3 regions of the Vibrio sp. MACH09 genome follow, and region 3 is predicted to be linked to each of the others. Evidence: riboswitches for the same ligand, from Rfam matches in the RefSeq annotation. Region 3 holds a riboswitch; each other region holds the start of a gene.
The links. A riboswitch is a leader RNA that binds a small molecule or an ion and turns the genes downstream of it on or off. The one in region 3 is predicted to bind cobalamin.
Positions count from the first base shown of each region.

Region 1: linked by a shared signal. The riboswitch ahead of CHJ_RS14320 (TonB-dependent receptor) and the one ahead of CHJ_RS08140 (sirohydrochlorin cobaltochelatase) in region 3 are both predicted to bind cobalamin.
Region 2: linked by a shared signal. The riboswitch ahead of CHJ_RS19720 (cobalt-precorrin-5B (C(1))-methyltransferase) and the one ahead of CHJ_RS08140 (sirohydrochlorin cobaltochelatase) in region 3 are both predicted to bind cobalamin.

Region 1 is NZ_BSFZ01000001.1:3,174,537-3,181,372, forward strand. Features, by position in the region: gene CHJ_RS14310 (RNA recognition motif domain-containing protein) at 604-1,050, shown strand; gene murI (glutamate racemase) at 1,019-1,819, opposite strand; gene CHJ_RS14320 (TonB-dependent receptor) at 1,919-3,874, opposite strand; cobalamin riboswitch at 3,909-4,131, opposite strand; gene trmA (tRNA (uridine(54)-C5)-methyltransferase TrmA) at 4,367-5,476, shown strand; gene CHJ_RS14330 (YijD family membrane protein) at 5,539-5,916, opposite strand; gene fabR (HTH-type transcriptional repressor FabR) at 5,919-6,542, opposite strand; gene sthA (Si-specific NAD(P)(+) transhydrogenase) at 6,757-6,836, shown strand, end outside.
Region 2 is NZ_BSFZ01000002.1:992,537-999,372, forward strand. Features, by position in the region: gene ppiC (peptidylprolyl isomerase PpiC) at 1-127, shown strand, start outside; gene CHJ_RS19700 (hypothetical protein) at 232-789, opposite strand; gene CHJ_RS19705 (YaeQ family protein) at 796-1,329, opposite strand; gene CHJ_RS19710 (cold-shock protein) at 1,497-1,706, opposite strand; cobalamin riboswitch at 2,440-2,591, shown strand; gene CHJ_RS19715 (hypothetical protein) at 2,756-2,938, opposite strand; gene CHJ_RS19720 (cobalt-precorrin-5B (C(1))-methyltransferase) at 2,969-4,111, shown strand; gene CHJ_RS19725 (precorrin-8X methylmutase) at 4,158-4,811, shown strand; gene cbiE (precorrin-6y C5,15-methyltransferase (decarboxylating) subunit CbiE) at 4,808-6,067, shown strand; gene cobI (precorrin-2 C(20)-methyltransferase) at 6,094-6,836, shown strand, end outside.
Region 3 is NZ_BSFZ01000001.1:1,836,290-1,843,125, forward strand. Features, by position in the region: gene CHJ_RS08135 (diguanylate cyclase) at 1-3,265, opposite strand, end outside; cobalamin riboswitch at 3,557-3,748, shown strand; gene CHJ_RS08140 (sirohydrochlorin cobaltochelatase) at 3,909-4,913, shown strand; gene CHJ_RS08145 (ABC transporter ATP-binding protein) at 4,973-5,848, shown strand; gene CHJ_RS08150 (ABC transporter permease) at 5,841-6,581, shown strand; gene CHJ_RS08155 (FecCD family ABC transporter permease) at 6,578-6,836, shown strand, end outside.

The sequences.
Region 1 (6,836 bases), 1.3 Mb from region 3:
AACTGTCCTTACTCGAAAGTAAGAAGTAATTTTAAAGCTATTATCATTCCAACAGAATGATAATGAATTGACTGTGCTCGATAGCCATTTCTAATAAAAGAAGTGCTATCAAATTGGTCACTCAGTTCATTGAAACCGTTGTTGATTTCGTGCCCGAAAGCAGAGAATCATCTTCGATTGTCATCAACGAGTGCCCACACAGATTGATAGGTTTAAATTGTTAAAGAGCGTTTAACTGAACATGCTATTTCTCAAGCCTGAAGCAGTTAGGGATGCGTATTCTACGCTTCCAATTTTGTGAGTCAAGAAGTTTTTAAAACTCTTTTCTCAACCTAAACAAGATAATGAATTTAATCGCTCATCTCGTGTTGGTGTGGCGCATTATAGGGAGGAATTTATTACTAGCAAGATCTTTTTGCGAAATAATTTTTAACTGCTGAAAAAAACAGCAAACCAATATAATTTGAATAAAATTTCAACATTTGAACACCGTCACACCAATAGGTTGGCAATTAGTCAGGGTTAAACGTAAGATTCAAAAGCTATTTAATAAATCATTAAAAAGCTTTTATTCTATTAACTCACTAAATGTTGTATTCATTTATGGACTCTAAAAAAACTATTTTCTTAATTATCACTGTTGCCATATTAGGAACCGTTGTCTTTTCTCAAATAATGGTTTCTCCGGCAATATCTTTTATCATCGGTGTAATTGCTACTGCTGCTGTGCTAAATATTTCTAGTTCTACTTCTTCTACAGTATCAAAAGGCAAACCTTCTACAAAAACACTTTACGTAGGAAACCTCCCTTATAAGGCAAATGAAGCAAACGTGCGCCAGTTATTCTCGGAGTATGGTGAAGTATTTGCAGTTCGCTTAATGAAAGATAAGCGAACAGGAAAAAGACGTGGTTTTGGTTTTGTTGTTGTCGCAAGCAGTGACGCAGAAAAAACCATCTCTTCTTTAAATGACAAAGACTATATGCAACGGACTTTAAAAGTTCGTATTGCTAATGATCCTAAGCATCCAGAATCGGAAGCGTCTCAATAATATCAAAACCTAATTTTGATAGTGTTAAATTTAGTGCAGCCTCTTCAAAGGGGGTTGCACTAGAATATATTTTGTTCTTCTCTCTATTTTCTATTTCAGTTGACGACGATATTAGTGTCACCACTCTTCGTGCGATTGCATCCCCAGAGTCAACCAATTTAGTACTCTCTCCTAATACTTGAGATATCTCTTCCTTAATCAAAGGAAAATGTGTGCAACCTAGCACGACCACATCAACACTATTTTTTAATGGCGATAATATCTGTGTCAGCAAATGTATGTTTACTGAATGTCCTCTCAACTTCATCTCTGCCATATCCACCAGTTCAGTAGAGCCAATAAATGTTACTGGTATATTCTGCGAAAACTGAGCAATGAGTTGATGGGTGTATTCTCTCTCTACTGTTGCGGGAGTTGCTAAAAGACCAATTGCTGTTTTTGCTAGGTTTGCGGCCGGCTTAATTGCAGGAACAACACCAACAATAGGTATTTCAAATTTTTCTCTGAGGGTTGGCAATACCACTGTACTTGCTGTATTACACGCAATCACCACCATATCTATCGAATGTTGCTTGATAACATAAGAGAGTAAACTCTCTACCCTTTTAATCAGCGTGTGGCGAGAAAGTTCTCCATATGGATAGCCTTGATTGTCAAATACGTATAGGTAGTTGCAATTAGGTAACGACTTTTGGATTTGTTGATATACAGAAATCCCTCCCATTCCAGAATCAAAAATAAGGATCGTAGGGTTTGGATGATCTGTCATGCGAATTTCATTTAAAAGAGAAGAATGGCGTCATAATACTGAATCGTATTGCCATGACAAGAAATAACGAGAAGCCACCTAGGTGGCTTCCATTAATGATCAAAACTGATAAGCGGCTGTTACCAGAAACTTACGACCATCACCTGCGTAATAAGAAGTATGGCCATACGCTTGAGAAACGTACTGTTTATCCAAAACATTATCAATACGAAGGCTGGCAGTCCATGCATCAAGGGTATAGTTTAATGCCAGATTTGCGAGCCAGTATGACGGCAGTTTTTTATCGCTGTTGCTATTATCGCTGCTGTGGAAGCGCTCACCAACATACGCACCTTCAATATAAGTTTGTACATCCTCGGTGATATCGATGTCTGTAAAGAGCCTTCCAGTATGTTCCGAAACCCAAGGAACCTTTTTGTCTTTGTTTTCACCACCGATAAACTTGGCATTCACATAGTTATATTCAGCCCCAACAAGAATCGAGTCTATTAGATACTTATCAAAATAGAGCCCTACGCCATTTCTCTCTGATTTAGCAGCATTAACATTGGCACCATTACCGCTAGCTCCTGTCGGTTTCTCCGCGTTGCGATCATAAACAATTTCATCTTTTAATCGCAAATTATAAGCATCAAACTTTACCAGGTAGTCATCACCGATATGGTTCCAACCTGCTTCAAAAGAGTAACCTAGTTGTGGTTTTAGTCCTTTAACACTTGCCGGTGTTCTGCCCTGTTCATCCGTTTTAGCAAAGCGATAGTTAGATTCAGCTCTAACGTAATAACGAGTATTCGTAGTTGGACGAATATTGATCCCCAGTTCAGCTGCGGTTGCATCTTCGTTCAGTTTTTCGCCACTGACATAAGTTTGTGCATCGGTAATATCATCCTGTACACGCCCATAACGACCACCAGCAACGACCGCAACATGATCGGTCATTTTATAATTGAACTGGCTATAGACACTAGTTAGTAACTGTTCAACTTCTCTGCTAATAGAGGAGCTCTTATATTTGTAATCATTTCGACCTACATCTAGTCCTATAAGAGTATTGAGTTTTTGCCCAATAATACCTTCTAACTTAAATGCTCCAGAGATATTGTCGTTACTGGTATTAAATCCGCTATTCCAAGAGACACCTGTGGCAGACATCCTATCCAGACTCACATCAGCATTGGTCGCCCATTTTTCAGATACGTCTTGTCCATAACCAATACGAAGTGCTCGAGTAATTTCATGGCGATGGTCATCAGGCTTAGTTTCATCAGCTTTGGTTGGATCTTTATGAAACTGCTCCTCAGTCATGCTACCAGCGTACTCTCTGTTGTTGTCGTAATAGCTAACTTCGCTGTAAAAGGCCTTGTCACTATTTTGATAATCCAACCTTCCCAGCAACATACCCGACTTTCTGGCATTGTGATCACGATAATTATCACTGTTATCCTGACTTGCTGAAACTGAATAACGCCAGTTATCCACTAAAGAGCGAGAAATAGAAACACTACCAGCACGGGAGTTCATGTTGCCTGCAGATAACGAAATATCTCCACTGTCACGGCTGTTATTTAGAGTGATAATGTTAATTACACCACCAACAGCCTGATCACCATAAAGAACGCCTGCACTACCAGATAATATTTCTATACGTTCAACTTGATTGAGCAGTATGGTATTTAATTTCGGGCTAGATAAATCTTGTTTGTTAAGACGACGGCCATCCACCAAGATAAGCGTATTGTGTGCAGCTTGACTGCCGCTAAACCCTCTTATTGAAAAAACTGGCCCGCTGTTGCTATCCGAAACTTGTATTCCAGCACGTGAGCGCAACAAATTATCAAGAGATTTGGCACCACTGCGCTCTATCTCTTCTTTACCAATCACTTGAATATTGGAGGGAATATCCGCAATGCTATTAATATTGTCACTTTTTCCAATGACAACCATGGTTTCTAGAGCATTTGTTGTAGAAGTTGAAGTTTGAGTCTCTTCAGCGTGTATTTGAGGGGCGAGCAAAAGCAGCGACACCACTTCCGTCGCAATCAACGTTTTTTTCATTATTCTGTCCTAAATCGCGTATATCCTAATTAGTGATCACTCACTACTTACTGGCAGGTATTCGGACTTTAGAGCATGATATTGTGACAACATCGCCTTACATCTCACTTCCCGCTATTTCCTTAATTAGCAGTGTGTGGGTTTCCCCGTAGATGCTCGTTCTCTATTACCGCTGCGCGTCAGTTCTGGAGTTTCACCAGATTCCCTTAAAACAGTTACTTGATAGTAAACTGTCTACCAGCGGACATGATAATAAGTATCAATACCGTTACTGTCTAGTGTTAAAATTGACAACAACAACTTAATTGGCCAAATAAGGTTTAGCTTCGCGTTGCTATACTAAAGTTCAGCGGCACAAAATCGTTACCCATAAAACGGATCATTTAGAACCGCTTATTGAGGTCACAAGGCTATAGAATTTAATATCAATACTGGACAAGTGATAAAGATTGAATAAAATCTGCCCTCCTTGTAAATGTAAAAGGCATATCTATGACCACGCTTGACGTAAATCCAAAAAGCTATCAGCAGCAATTATCTGAAAAGGTCGCACGACTAAATCAACAGTTTGCCCCATATGATGTGCCGAACTTAGAAGTGTTTGACTCTCCAGAGCAACACTACCGCATGAGAGCTGAATTTAGAGTTTGGCATGAGGGCGAAGAGCTTTACTACATAATGTTCGACCAAAAAACTCGTGAAAAATATCGCGTTGATCAGTTTCCTGCCGCCAGCCGTTTAATTAATGACTTGATGACGCTGCTTCTAGAGGCGATGAAAGGAAATGACACTCTTAGACGCAAATTATTTCAGGTTGATTTTTTGTCGACACTTAGTGGAGAGATACTAGTATCACTGCTTTATCACCGCCAGTTAGACGACGTTTGGCTTGAAGCGGCTCAGGAGTTGAAAAAGCAACTCAACAATGAAGGGTTTAACTTAAACATCATTGGTCGAGCTCGTAAAATGAAACGGGTACTGGATAGAGATTACGTCATTGAAAAACTAAAGGTTCATGGCGAAGAGTTGATCTATCAGCAAGTCGAAAACAGCTTTACTCAACCAAATGGTATCGTTGCACAAAAGATGTTGGAGTGGGCAGTAGACTGTACTGATGATAGCCACGGAGATTTACTTGAGCTCTATTGCGGTAATGGTAATTTCTCTTTAGCACTAGCCAAAAACTTTGATCGCGTGCTAGCTACTGAGCTGGCAAAACCATCGGTAGACTCTGCACAATTTAATATTGCAGCCAACAAAATCGATAATGTGCAAATCATTCGAATGTCGGCTGAAGAGTTTACTGAGGCAATGGAAGGGAAGAGAGAATTCCGTAGGCTAAAACAGCAGAACATCGATTTGAGCAGTTACAACTGCAATACTATTTTTGTCGATCCCCCTCGTTCTGGAATGGACATTGATACTTGTAAGATGGTTCAAGGCTATGAACGAATTGTGTATATCTCATGCAATCCAGACACATTAAAAGAGAATTTGGATTTGCTTAGCAAAACTCACAACATCACTCGTTTTGCTCTGTTCGATCAATTTCCTTACACCCACCATATTGAGACAGGTGTTTTTCTTGAGAAAAAGGCTTAATACTCAACAAAAAAACGAGCTCTTATGAGCTCGTTTTCTACATTTGTTTGATTCTTATTCTGCTACTTCTGTTCTTTACGATTTAAATAGCCCATCTTCTTTCCAACCCACATCAATAGCAGCATGGTCACCAAAATAGCAAAGAAATTTGAGCCTACTTCTGGGTACTTTGCTTTTAAAAATGCAGAGTGACCAAAAGCACCGACAAAGAAACAAGCCAATCCCAACAAAGGAATATCTTCTGCAACTGGATTGGTTAGGTAGTTTTGATAGAGCATTTGCGCCGCAAGGGCCAGTGCGATAAGTGGAAAAATAGAGAATGAAACTTCACTCAGTGTTACTGAAGATAACAGCGCATTGCCACACATACCGGCAATAACAGCCAACAGTAGAGTTTTTCTTTCTGAATATTGATTTACGGGTGTTGAGTCACTAGACATAATTATATCCTATTCTTTTGTCGTTCACGTTCTTTTCTATACCAGTATGCGCCTTTAGCTACCATACGTAACTGCATAACAAGCCGCTCGGTAAGTTCTTCTCTTTCATGCTTATTAAGATCTAACGCTTCTGCTCCAGAGCTAAATACTAGAATAACCGAAGCCTCTGCCTGAATGCTTGCTTCTTCTTTATTCATGCCAGTGCTGATCAAATATTCAGTCATCTCAGCAACAAAATGTTGCATTTCTCTGGCTACCGCTGCACGAAAATCGGCAGAAGTCCCTGAGCGTTCTCGAAGCAATAATCGAAATACATTTGGGCTACTTTCAATAAATTCCATAAAGGTCTCTACTGAAGTCCTTATTACACTCCCTTCTTTAACAATTCTCTGTCGAGCTTGTCGCATAAGTTGACGAAGAAGTAATCCTCCTTCATCAACCATGGTCAAACCAAGTTCATCCATATCTTTAAAATGACGATAAAAAGAGGTCGGCGCTATGCCAGCTTCTCTCGCCACTTCTCGTAAACTAAGATTAGAAAAACTTCGATCGGCACTCAATTGACTAAAGGCGGCATCGATTAATGAGCGGCGGGTTTTTTCTTTTTGCTGAGCACGTATTCCCATAGCTTTATTAATACCAAATTAACCAATGACAGTCGGATACTATAACTCGAAAAACCCGTTTAGAAAAATGACAAACAAATTCATTGCGGCTAAGAGCTTGATTTCGTGAACTCCGTGATCATTACCACTGTATAACGTGCTGAGCATTTACCTAAACGATTATTAGGTTAATATCTCGCTATAACAATGTTAAAAATCATGGAAGAACAAGATAATGACTCAATCAACTCACTTTGATGTAATTGTAATCGGTAGTGGTCCAGGCGGTGAAGGGGCAGCGATGGGATTAACCAA
Region 2 (6,836 bases), on a different contig from region 3:
GGAGTTTCGTCAAGGTGCAATGGTTCCACAGTTTGATAAAGCGGTGTTTCGTAATGAGGTCTTAACCCCATTTATCGTTAAAACTAAGTTCGGTTATCACGTAGTGAAAACGTTGTGGAAGACATAGTGAGCTAATAATAAAAGAGAAGTGAGATTAGCGTCGCCCTTTGATAGAGCTCCTTACTTAACACGTTGGCGTTTTTAGATAGAACAAAACGGCTACTCGAAAGATCAATTAGCCTTAGTAATGGATTTAACCCAATTGAGTACTTTATTGGACCATTGCGGTGATGGCACCGTTTCTTTGCCGTGATAGAAACTGGCGATAAGCTCTGTGCGGATCTCTTGACTGTGTGCGCGTAGAGCTTTAGACAGGAGTTCTGCGGTCTGGGTTGCATGATCATTCGCCAAGCTAAAGTCCATGTCGAGATTGCCTTGTAGCATCAACCAGAGCTTAGTGATTAACGACAGCTCTATAACTGAATCAGCATTCAGTTTATCAGACTGTTTGCTTCCGACTGCGTTAGCAAACACATCATGCATAGCAGTAATTGCGTCCAGTTGAGATTCTAAAATATGGGTCGCTTCTACATGCTGTTTGGTTAACAGGCCAAGAAGTAATAGCTGAGGATTCTGGTCGCTTTTTTTATTACAAACAGCATCAAAAAAGGCGGCCTGTTTTTCGATAAACTGGGCGAATAACTTGGCTTCTTTATCTGATAGATGAAGTGTATCCACTCCAGCAATTTCAAGTTGCTGCTTTAAACTACTGACGATGATTTCACGCATCAACACTTACTCCTTCAATGTTTGCCACGTTACTTCACACTCACCTTTTGCTGCTGAAATGTAAGCTGAGTTACCCGTAAGCATAACGGAAATATCCATGGTTCTTTCAATCAGCTCTGCAAGTTGCGATATCTCGGAATGATCGAACTGAAAAACTGAAGCATCAAGCATGTTAAGTTTAGCTGAGTTTTGTGTCCACCAAACAGATGATTTGCTATTGAAGCTATAGATAAGCACTTTTTTGGCCAATCGGGTAGATTTCTTTACCCTTTCTGGATCAGGCTCACCAATATCTATCCAAAGTTGTAACTGATCATCAAGTGTCTTACACCAGATATCCGGCTCTTCAATAGTAGATAGGCCTTTAGTGAAGGTAAGCTCAGGAGAGGCATTGAGACAGTACGCAAGTACTCTGGTCATCATTCGTTGGTGAGTCTCTGATGGATGCAGAGCAGTGGTTAAGCTGATTGAATCATAATAATCGCGATTTAAATCGGTAAGGGCGATTCGGAACTTAAAAATGGTCGGTTTTAAAGCCATGGTGGTAGTTTCTCTTAGCTTTGATCTTAAGGAAGATATAGCTTGTTAGTTTGGATGCGACTCAATTTTGCTTCTGCGCATTGGGGACGAGACAGTGAAACAGAGACAAAAAAATAGCCAGTCGTGAAGACTGGCTATAAAATTTTTAGCGATGTATCAAAACCAAATTAAACAGGTTTGATGTTCTCAGCTTGTGGGCCTTTTTGGCCTTGAGTTACAGTGAACTCAACTTTTTGACCTTCAGCAAGAGTACGGAAGCCGTCAGATTGGATTGCGCTGAAATGAGCGAATACGTCTGGGCCGTTTTCTTGTTGAATGAAACCGAAACCTTTAGTTTCGTTAAACCATTTTACTGTACCAGTCACTGTGTTGGACATAGTCTTAATTCCTAATAAAAATTGTGTTGATCCCTTATGGGAAAATTTAGATAGCGCGGAAAAAATAGATTGCTATTTAGTTACAACACGGCGGAGAGTTTTGAGCTGACCAACGACTTACTTGTAAATCCTAAAACAAAAGCTTTTCTTTCTAGCCGTTTGGGAGCTTAAATCAATATCGTAGGAAGTCAACGAATATTAGGTGAACTTTATGTAATTACTGGACTATTTTACAAAAAAGATGCATTTTTTTGATTTAAATAACATTTTTCAATTGTGATTTTGTAATGATTCTCTTCTGAATGTGGCTAATTACAAGCTCATTATTTGGTCAATGAGGCATATTCGCTAATTTTTTGCGGAAAAAGCAGAACAATATAGTCTAGCAACGAGGATAAAGAGTGTTGAAAGATGTAAATGTGACTTTAGCGTAATTGACTCAGGTCACATTCACAAAATGTGGCTTTATCTGCTCATTGTCCATGGGAAAAATAACAGTTAATTATCAAAACCACTGCTAATGTAAGTAATCGTGATGATGTTCACTAAACTAGAAACTTTTCAAAGACTTGAAGAATGTCGCTATTCATTGGATAAAAACTCGCTAGGGTGTTGAACTGTATGGCATTCAGTTTTTAGTTCTATGGTGAAATGCTGCTTATTTATTAATTCCACGTCATTTGCGTGTTAGTAATTTTGATATTAATCAAATTAACTATTTCTGGGCTATGCGACACTTTTTCTTGTCGTTAGTGCATACCTTAGAGATAAGGTTAAAAGTGAATTAGGTGAAAATCCTAAACTGTACCCGCAACTGTAAATGATGTTTTGTCTGTAGTGCAAAATCATCATAAGTCAGAACCTGCTAACAACAAGACACTCCAATAGTCTGGGCGGGATCACTCAGTAATTGAAAATTATTGCCATGGCGCGCATAGATTTATTGGGGATACAAAGTAACTTGATGAAGTTATTTCGCAATAAAATCAGATATCTAGATAACGAAATATCAAGATAGCCATACATTAAGGTAACGATGCAATGGGCAGTCAGGCAATAACCTTCTCTTTTGACATAAATAGAGTGGCAGTATTAAGCAGCTCGTCACTATCTATATCTGTCTGCTGCTCATTTTTTACTAACTTGTTATTCAATGGGTTGTCTTGGTTTTCTCTTTCTAAAATCTGTCTTTTGGCAAAAGCATCATATGGCCATATTTGCGGCCATCCCAATTTTCTTTGTTTAACAAAGCGGTACATCTCGTGGGAAGACTAAAGCGTTCTGCCAGTAAAACAGAGCTACGCGGTGGATACACCACGGGGGCATGTGCAGCAGCGGCAGCGCGAGCGGCAGTGAGATATCTTATTCATGGACAACCATTTAAGGATATTGAAATACAACTGCCAAATAGAGAGTTTGTTACCTTTGCTTTAGCACGCCTCGAAGGGTCGGATGAAGTTATTGCTGGAGTGGTTAAAGACGCTGGCGATGACCCTGATTGTACTCATGGTATTGAAATTCAATGTATTGCTAGAAAAACTAGAGGGAGCGGCATCTCTTTGATTGGCGGTAAAGGCGTTGCGGTCGTTACATTGCCCGGTTTAGAGCTACCAGTGGGGCAACCTGCTATTAATCCGGTACCCAAGCGCAATATTCTAGAGATGGCGGCATTGGAGTGGACGCAAACAGAGAATAATCGCGATATACAGTTTGGATTAGAGCTGGAAATCTGTGTTCCCAAGGGGGAAGAGGTTGCTAAAGAGACCATCAGTGAAAGGCTAGGGTTGATAGGTGGAATATCGATTCTGGGCACCAGAGGAACGGTAAAACCGTACTCCACCTCAGCGTTTTCGGCTTCAGTGAGACAATCGATTCAGATCGCGCAAGCCAATCATCACCATCATGTTGTATTAACCACCGGCAGTCGTTCGGAACAAGCTGCTATGGCATTGCTGCCACAACTTTCAACTATGGCATTTATTCAGGCGGGCGATTTTCTGGGCGTAGGACTCAGAGCATCGAAGCGCTATGCGCTACAAAGAGTCACCATGGTTGCCATGATAGGAAAAATGGCCAAGTTGGTGTCCGGTCGAATGATGACACACGTCTCTGGGCATGCCATAGATTTTACCCGTTTAGCTGATATTGCCAGTGAAGAGGGAATATCTGAGTCACTTTGTAGACAAATTGAACAGGCCAATACTGGTCGACATGTTCTAGACCTATTGAGGGGGAAAGAGCATGGCCACTACTTCACCCGCTTATGTCAGGAAACGCATCAACACGCTATGGCGTATACCACGGATGCACTGCAAATCAACGTGCTACTTATTGATTTTGATGGAAGCTTGTTAGCTTGCTATCCAGAAGAAAGAGTTGATATTGCTGATCGGTTGACGGAATGAGCCGATCGAGTAACGACTCGATAATGATAACTAAGGTAGAAAATAGATGGACAAAATGAAACAGATGACCCGTCAAGGGCGACAAATAGAAGAAGGTTCATTTTCGATTATCGATCGTGAAATTAACGAGATTCATGGCGGGCATAGCTTTCAGGATAATCAATGGCAAGCGGTTAGACGTGCCATTCATACTACTGGTGACTTTGAGTTTTCTTCTCTGTTTCGATTCAGTGAAGGAGCGGTTGAGAAAGGCATAGAAGCCATAAAGGCAGGGTGCCCGATTGTTAGTGATGTCACCATGATCACCAGTGGATTGAGCGCCCAAAGGTTGTCAGTGTATGGCAACAAGACTCACTGTTTTATCGGTGATGATGATGTTATCGCGACAGCGAAAGAACGGGGTGATACGCGTGCCATTTGGTCTATGCGCAAAGCAAGAGATGCTGGGCTATTGGATGGCGCGATTATTGGTATTGGTAATGCGCCTACCGCTCTGTTTGAAGTATTAGAGATGGTGGCGAACAAAGAGATCAATCCTGCTTTGATTATTGGTATTCCTGTTGGGTTTGTTAAAGCGGTAGAGTCAAAACAAGCGTTAATTGAACAAAGTAGCGTAGCGTATATTGCCAGCGTTGGCCGTAAAGGTGGAAGTCCAATTGTCGTCTCAACCATTCATGCGCTATTGGCACAAAGCGTATGATCAGAATAACCGTAGTCGGTGTACCTGAAGATGGATGCATGAGCTTATCCAGCCGAGCGGTGAGCGCGGTTACTCAGGCAAGAGTCGTTGCAGGGCATGCAAGGCATCTAGATTGGTTTCCTCAATACCAAGGTGCATTTTTAGATATGTCACAAGGCTTCTCATCCTGGCTCAGTCAAGTTATCGACGAGAGCGAAGAGGGAGGGGTTGTTGTACTGGCCTCCGGCGACCCACTGTTCTTTGGAATTGGTTCTACACTGCTTAAAAAAGTAGCCAGTGAGGAGCTCGCCTTTATTCCGTCTTCCAGCTCCGCTCAGTTGGCCTTTTCCCGACTGGCTCTTCCTTGGTCTGATGCGCAGTTTTTATCGTTTCATGGTCGAGAACTGCAGGGTGTTGTCAGCCGCTTACAGCAAGGTGATCTGTTCGCAATCTTGACCGACGGTAAGAATACACCGCAAGTAATCGCGCAACACCTTCAAACGTTTAACGAGAATCACTGGCAGTTGTCTGTCTGTGAACAGCTAGGGGGCAGTAGGGAGAAAATTACCACGCTAACCGTCGCGGAATTAGCGAGTTCTACCGAGCCGTTTGATGAGCTAAATATTCTGGTGGCAAAACGTGGTGAACAGACGTACTGGGGAGGGCAGGGACAGTTCTCCGATGACGAGAGCTTTGCTAAGCGTGTCCCGCATAAAGGCTTAATCACCAAGCAGTCAGTGCGACATTTAGTACTCTGCCAGCTGCGACTCAATCGACATCATGTGATGTGGGATATAGGGGCAGGATCGGGATCTGTTGCGATTGAAGCCGCGAAGCAGTGCTGGAAAAAACAGGTATTTGCTGTGGAATGTAACAGTGATTGTTTTGATGCTATTGAGGATAATCTCCACGTTCACGGCACAGATAATCTCCAGTTAGTCAAAGAGAAAGCTCCTCAAGCTCTATTGGAACTCCCTTCACCCAATGCCGTTTTTGTCGGGGGTAGCCGCGGAGAGATGGAGAATATTTTGTCTTTCGTATGGCATAAATTGCTACCAAATGGGCGCTTAGTGGTCTCTGCGGTGACATTAGATACCGTGGCTGAAGTGTATCAGTGGAGTAAGCAGCAAAAACTCAATATGGACGTTCAGTTGGTTAATATCTCACAAACTCAACCGCTTGCTCATTATATGCGGTATCAGGCAGAGAATCCGATTCACCTATTTACATTTACAAAACCAATGTCGCTAGAGCAATCCTCAGCTACAGAAAATTAATATCCGAATAGATTGGAGAGAAAAAGATGAAAACTATTACAAAAGGCCAATTATATTCAGTTGGAGTTGGGACAGGGGACAGTGAGCTTTTAACACTAAAAGCCGCAAGACTGATTCAGCAAGCAGACATTATTGCTATTCCAGAAAAAAATAAAGGTCAAGCTGACTCGTTTGCGTGGGAGATTGTGTCAGGAGCGATCAACGAGTCGGACATAACGGGAGAGAAGTGCTTTTTGCACTTTCCAATGACCCGAGATGCATCGATCAATGTTCCAGCATGGCAAACAGCCGCAAGGGAAATATTTGACCATATTGAGAACGGAAAATCCGTTGTGTTTGTTACTGAAGGGGATCCTTCAGTATTTAGCACTTGGGCTTATATTCAAGAAGAGTTACAACAGTTGGCTCCGCATATTGAGCCGATTATTGTTCCGGGTGTAACTTCAATTACTGCGGTTCCTGCCGCGACTAAAATCCCTCTAGCTGACGGCCAAGAACGCTTTTGTGTGGTTCCCGCGACTTATGGTATCGAGTGTCTTTCTCAGTTGGTGAAGGAGTTTGACACCATTATGTTGATCAAAGCAGGGCGAATGATCCCTGCTCTGATTGCCAAACTAGAAGAATTGGATATTTTAGACTGTGCTACCTATGTCTCTCATGCCAGTTGTGAACAGCAGCAGATCTATAGCAATTTGAAGGAGGTTCCTGAAGGGCACCGCTATTTCTCTATGGTTCAGCTCTCTATTCGTTCTCGTCGAGGCATTCTACG
Region 3 (6,836 bases):
CTTTGTCTTCAAATCCGCTTTCATGACTTAGGTTTTTGGTGTTGTCTAGTTTCCCTTCTAAAATCTGTAAGAAGTTCCGCTGTAGCGTACTTAAAAAAACTTGAGCGGGCTGTTTGATTTCTTTACAGATATCAATCACTTTTTCTACTCGAGTCACCATCATATCTAGAGAAGGAGCACAAATAAGATCAGCGTAAAAGCCAAATATATAGGCGTGCACACCCCAGTAATAATCGCCTTGCTCAAAGCATTGCTGAAACGCTGTCTCCCTTAATTCTCCACTCTTTTGTAATGGTAGTTGCCAAGGCATAATGAAGTTACTTCTCATCATGGATAAACGCCCTTCAACCATGGGGTTTTTAGGGTATTGCTTACTGATTTCTTGCGAACAGCGGGTCGCTTCGAAAGCGGTATCGTAGTCTTTCAAAACCTTAGTACACAACAAACCGTACATGGTGTAGATATAACTAGAGTAGGCAGAATTACCGTGCTGCTGCGTCAGTTCTAATAACTTCAAAATTGTCATAGGAAAGAGCAGTGAACCCGAGTTATAACAGCAAGGTTGCATTGCCATTAAGATATCAAGCGTCAGTAGAACACTTTTATCTTCGACACTGTGCTTTTTAAGTAGGGCATCAAATGGGGTTGTTGCCAAACTGTTTATCGCTCCCGATATAGCCTGTTGCAGTGCATCCGCATCGTCACTAATTGAGCAATTTATATTATCAAGAGCTTTAATTCCCTGCTCTATCGCCCTTGTCAGTTCGCCGTAACGTGTATATTGCGTAATCAATATAACTTGCAGTTGAACATCCTCTTCATCACTTAGCGCGACGCTTTCTAATTCAACCCGGTACTTTTCTGCCTCTTTATATCGACCAGACAGATAAAGGCACTCTAACTTCTCAATGGCTGCGCTGTTCCCTATCTCGCCGGCGCTCTTGCTGTCTAAAGCCAGCATTTTAAACAACTGATTAAAGAAGTTAACGGAAGTAGAGTAAGCATTGGATGCTTTGGAGCGCCTTGCCGCGAGTAGATTTAAATAAATTAATTGCTGTTTCTGCTCGCTATCTAACAGTTCATGAACATAATTTAAGTGAGAAACCACTTCAAAGCAGTGCTCATCTTTATCGCTACTACTCGCCAGCATTCGATCAAGCATCAAGTTGCCCACTTGATAATGAATGGCTTTTTTATCGCTGTCATTCAATTGCGAATAGGCCGCTTGCTGGACACGGTCGTGAAGAAAGCGTACCGCATTAATCGTTTCAGAGCCGGAGGCGATTTTGGTTCTCAAAGATGTCATAAGCCCAGCGTTCAAAGCGGGTTGAAGCAGAGCAATCGTCTCTTGTACCGATTTTCCCTCCGTCAGTTCAATTACAATGTCTAACGCCACTGACGAACCTACGCATGCGGCCTTTTCAATAATTTCCTTGGTTGCATTTGGTAACCGCTTTAACTTTTCAGTCATCAGATCAACAACATTATCGGTAATATTCTGAAGCTTAATCTGCTCAGTAGACCAACGCCATTTCTGAGCTTGATAGTCAAAACTCAGCAGATCTTGTTGATACAGTTCTTGTATAAACTGGCGAAAGAAAAACGGATTCCCTCTGGTTTTTTGATAGATCAGGGCAGACAATCGCGTCACATCCGATACTGGCCGCTGTAAAGTATCCGCACAGATCTCAGTAACAATGCTATTGGCTAAAGGAGAAAGGGTTATTTTTTGCAGTTCAATATCAGCCTGTTCTATACCGAGAAGCATTTGACTAAATGGATGGCGTTCATCCACTTCATTATCACGATAGGCACCTAAAATGAGGCAATGGCGACTCTTTACATCGGTAATCAACAGCCGTATTAACTGAATACTTGCGGTATCAGCCCACTGTAAGTCATCAATAAAAAACACTAAAGGCCGATAAGCGCTGCAAATCACATGAATAAAATCTAAGAATACTCGATTGAATCGATTCTGCTGCTCCTCTGATCCTAACTGAGATAATTCAGGTTGAGGCCCAAGCAACAATGCCAATTCAGGTACGATATCGATGACCACCTGACCATTGGGATACAAGGCTGTATTTATTTTGTCCCGCCAATCATTGACACTGGCCTCTGGCATAGAGAGCAACTGCTTAACCAGTTGAGTTAACGCCTGCTGGATAGCTCGATAAGGCATGTCCCTCTGATATTGATCAAACTTACCCGTTAGATATAAACCATCTGAATCTATAATTGGGCTCTTAATCGCATTCACTAAAGCCGATTTTCCAATGCCTGAATAGCCGGCAACAAGTATGGCTTCAGATCGCCCATTTGTGACACGGTCAAACGCACTGAGTAATATCTCTATTTCCGCTTCTCTTCCATAGAGCCTATCGGGAAGTATTAACCTATCTGATAATGAGCGACTGTTCTCCTTTTCATCTAGTCTTTGTAACGGCATTTCAATCGTCGCTACAATGTCCTTTAGCACCCCTGCGGCACTTTGGTAGCGCTGACTCGGCTCCTTGTTAATCAAGCCATTAACAAGTTGAATAATATTGTCTTTATGCTCACTGTCATCTAGCCCTATCAGCCGATGCTCAAAATGCAATTTTTTACTAATGTGCGCGTAACCTATCTCCTCTTCGTTGAGTAGTTCGTTATAAGGAAGCTGTTCCGTAAACAGCCAAACTAACACACAGCCAAGAGAATAAAGGTCAACACGATTATCTATAGGTCGATCTAAAAGGTAATTTTGCTCAGGTGCCAAAAATCGGGCATCGGCATTATAGGGATAGAATGCACTAATGCCGGTAGACCCTTTGGGACAGATCCGTCCTGAACTAAAGTCCACCATAACTGCTGACGTGAAGTCGTCACTTAATAAAAATACCGAAGGTCTAATTGAGAAATGAAATACATTATTGGCATGAACATCAGCAAGAGCTGAAATGAGTGACTTTGCAATGGTTATCTTCTGCTGAATCGATAACTTAGCCAAATTGATCTGAGATAACTGCCTAGGGTGTGACAGCAGTAAATGCAGCGACGCATCAGCGTCTTGCTGGCTAGATAGCTTAGGAGCGCCCTTTCCTGCCAGCTGATTTAAACATAAGATTTCGTTTCTTTTTGCTAACGATATCTGAAAAGTTTCTGTCTGTTTCGACCAAGAACGACACCATAACTCATCGCTATTCGCGCATGGTTCAAAAAGCAGGAAATTTTCTCGATAAAAACTTACTTTAGAAACATGGTTTACTACTTCTTCCGTCACAATAATCAACCCTTATAGGTACAGCTCTAAATCCTACATCTTGAAACTATTTGAGCATATACATTTAAGCTTAACATAAGATTTATTAATGACATGGCTAATCCGAATTTTTATAGCAATTAATGACTCACTTATCAGTAATAGCCTTAAAGGGGATAAAACTGGCGCCTTTTCACTGTTACTTTTCCTATTGTAAATGACCTTTTTACACCAAATTTCAATCGATTAAGATAAACTTGACCTATCTCACGAACAAGCATTCGGTTAATAGGCACACTAGCCTAGCCTAAGGTAAAACACATTTAATCTGGCATCATTAGAATTGAAGTGTTTTTTAATAGGGAACCAAGTGAGAAGCTTGGGCTGTACCCGCAACTGTAAATGGCGAGTGCCTAGCGACAATGTCCACTGTTAATCCGGGAAGGACAGTTAGAGCACAGCGACCCATAAGCCAGGAGACCTGCCTTTCGGTAAATATAGAACTCTGTTCTACCCAAAAAACATGCGAGCGGGTTACTCGACTATATCCATTAAATTAGAAGTCATCTCTTTTAATTAATCTGTTTCCCTAAGCCTGTTTTTGATTTAGCAATTACCTTTCCTTAGTAGTAAAGGTAGCAATGTGTTAATTCGGAGACAAAACATGAATCTTGTAATAGTTAAAAAACGGCTAATGGCGCTGTTATCAGTATCTGCCCTATGCCTTCTATCCAGCCCCACAATTGCATCGGACTCTATGAATAAAGCTAATGACGAAAAATCAGCGATCGTGATCGCAGCATTTGGTACCACTTACAACACCGCTGTAGACTCTTTAATCGCCATACAAAATACCATTCAACAAGCTTATCCAAACACCCCTGTTCGCTTTGCATTTACGTCGAATATCATTCGTAAAAAGTGGCATCGCAGACAAAATGACACTCAATATAAAGAAGATCACCCTGAAGTGCCCGACTCTTTCTACCATGTGAAAAATGTATTGGGCACCATGGCGGATTTTCAGAATGAAGGGTATAAAAATATCGTTGTGCAAACGACTCTGTTAACACATGGAGAAGAGTACACGGATCTAGTGGCTTACGTTGATGCTCTCGCCTCCATTCAGACCATCAAAGAGAAGTTTAAACCATTCCAAAAAATCGCTCTTGGTCGACCATTAATGGGGACTTGGGGTAAGCAATATGAGTACTCTAAAGACCTAGATAAACTGGCGGAAGCGTTAGCTGATGATGTTGAGCTAGCAAAACGTAATAAAGCCGCTTTAGTTTATATGGGACATGGTAATGACTACCTTTCTACTGGCTTATACTACGAACTTGAAGACAAACTAAACCAGATGTATCCAGAGGTAAAATCTTACGTCGGACTGGTTGAGGGTCACCCAAATTTTGATGCCCTATCAAGCAAAATCAAGCAAGACGGCAGCAAAAAAGTGATGATAAAACCACTAATGGTGGTGGCTGGAGACCATGCTAGCAACGACATGGCTGGAGATGAAGATGACTCTTGGAAAGTAATGTTAACCAAACAAGGCATCGATGTAACTCCTGTTTTAGTTGGCTTAGGAAGCAGCGAGAAGATACAGCAGATCTATTTGCAGCACCTTAAAGATGCGGCTAACGACGCTGGCATCACATTAAAATAGTGTAATTCAAGGCTGGCAAATACCAGCCTTTCTCATCTCGTGACAAGAACAAGGGCACTATGAAAGAAACAGATAGCTGCGAAAAACTGATTGAAGTGGTTAATTTATCTAAAGTATTTGATAAATCTACCGCGGTAAACAAGGTAAACTTCTCGCTTCAGCGAGGGGAAATATGTGCTTTTCTTGGGCCGAATGGCGCAGGTAAAACCACCATCATTAAAATGCTCTCTGGTCTGCTGGAACCCAGTACTGGCACGATTCTTTATCAAGGTGAGAAATACCACCCTAAAAGACTTAACCTGAAAAAATTGATTGGTGTCGTTCCTCAACACAACAACATTGACAGAGAGCTCACCCTAAAAGAAAACCTTCGTGTTCACGGTTACCTGTACCATTTAAAAGGAAAAGAGCTAGAGCAACGGATAGAAGAGAGCTTACAGTTCGCAGAATTAACTGAGCATGCTAACAAGCTGTCTGGAAAGCTGTCTGGCGGTATGAAAAGGAAGCTGGTTATTGCTCGCGCCTTAATGCACAAGCCTAAAATACTCTTTTTGGATGAACCAACGGTTGGCCTAGATCCTCATAGTCGCAGGAAAATGTGGCATTTTCTGAGCAAGATTAATCAACAGCAGCAGTGCACCATCTTTTTAACCACTCACTATATTGAAGAAGCTGAACGACTTGCTAAACGCGTTATTTTTATTGAACAAGGCAAACTTATCACAACAGGAACCCCACACTCTTTAAAACAACAGCTAGGTAATGTCGTGGTTGATATTGAAACCGATGGTCTACAGCAAGAGTTTTTCGTTAACCGAGAAGAGGCTTTGCAAAGGGTAAAACAGATAGATGATGCAGCAGTAAGCATTAGAGAAACGACATTGGAAGATGTCTTCCTAACATTAACGGGAAAAAGGTTAACAAAAGATGCTTAATGGCGTTATTGGCATTTATTATCGCGAATGTACCGTTTTACGTAAAAAAATCATACGAATTGTCATGGCTGGAGCCGTGCCGCCATTTCTATATCTGATGGCCTTTGGTTACGGAGTTGGTAAAGATACCACCGTAGACGGCGTTAGCTATCTCACCTTCTTGTTGCCTGGTCTACTGGCTATGTCCAGCATGAATCAAAGCTATAACATTGCTACAGAGATCAATATCAGCCGCTTTTATCTAAAGATTTTTGAAGAGTACATGCTGGCGCCCAACCAGAGATGGCAGATTATTATCGGTGAAGTGTTGTACGGTATTACTAAAGGGTTAATTCCGGTCGGCATTATCGCTATTTATAGTTTATTTTGTGGTGTCAGCTTACATTTTTCCGTTCAATTTTTAGTCGCGATTACTCTGCACCTGACCGCATTTTCGCTTATCGGCTTCATCGTTGCTCTCAAAATGAAGAATCATCGTGATCAAGCGACAATGAATGCCTTCATAATCACCCCGATGATGTTTTTGTCCGGCACCTTTTTTCCTGTCGATCAAATGCCAAGCGTGATTCAATTATTAGCATCATTGTCACCACTCACCTATAGCGCTGAGCTGATACGAGCAGCGTTATTGGACAATGGTAACTTTGCTTTAAGTGCACTAGCTATCCTAGCGTCACTCAACGGAGTACTCATGTTACTGGCCAACCACATAGTGCAAAGAGTAGAAGTATGAAGCTATTATTGATTGGCGTTTTTGTTGTTCTAGCCGGTTTATCAATGCTGATTGGTCCTAACAATATCAATCCACTTAATATGACGCCGTTAGAGCAAAATATACTGTTAGAATTGAGAGTACCAAGAGTCCTATTTGCCGCCATCATTGGTGCCATGCTTGGCCTCAGTGGTAGCATCTATCAGTTGACACTTAAGAACCCATTGGCAGACAGCTTTACTACCGGTGCTGCCTCTTCTTCAGCACTTGGTGCGG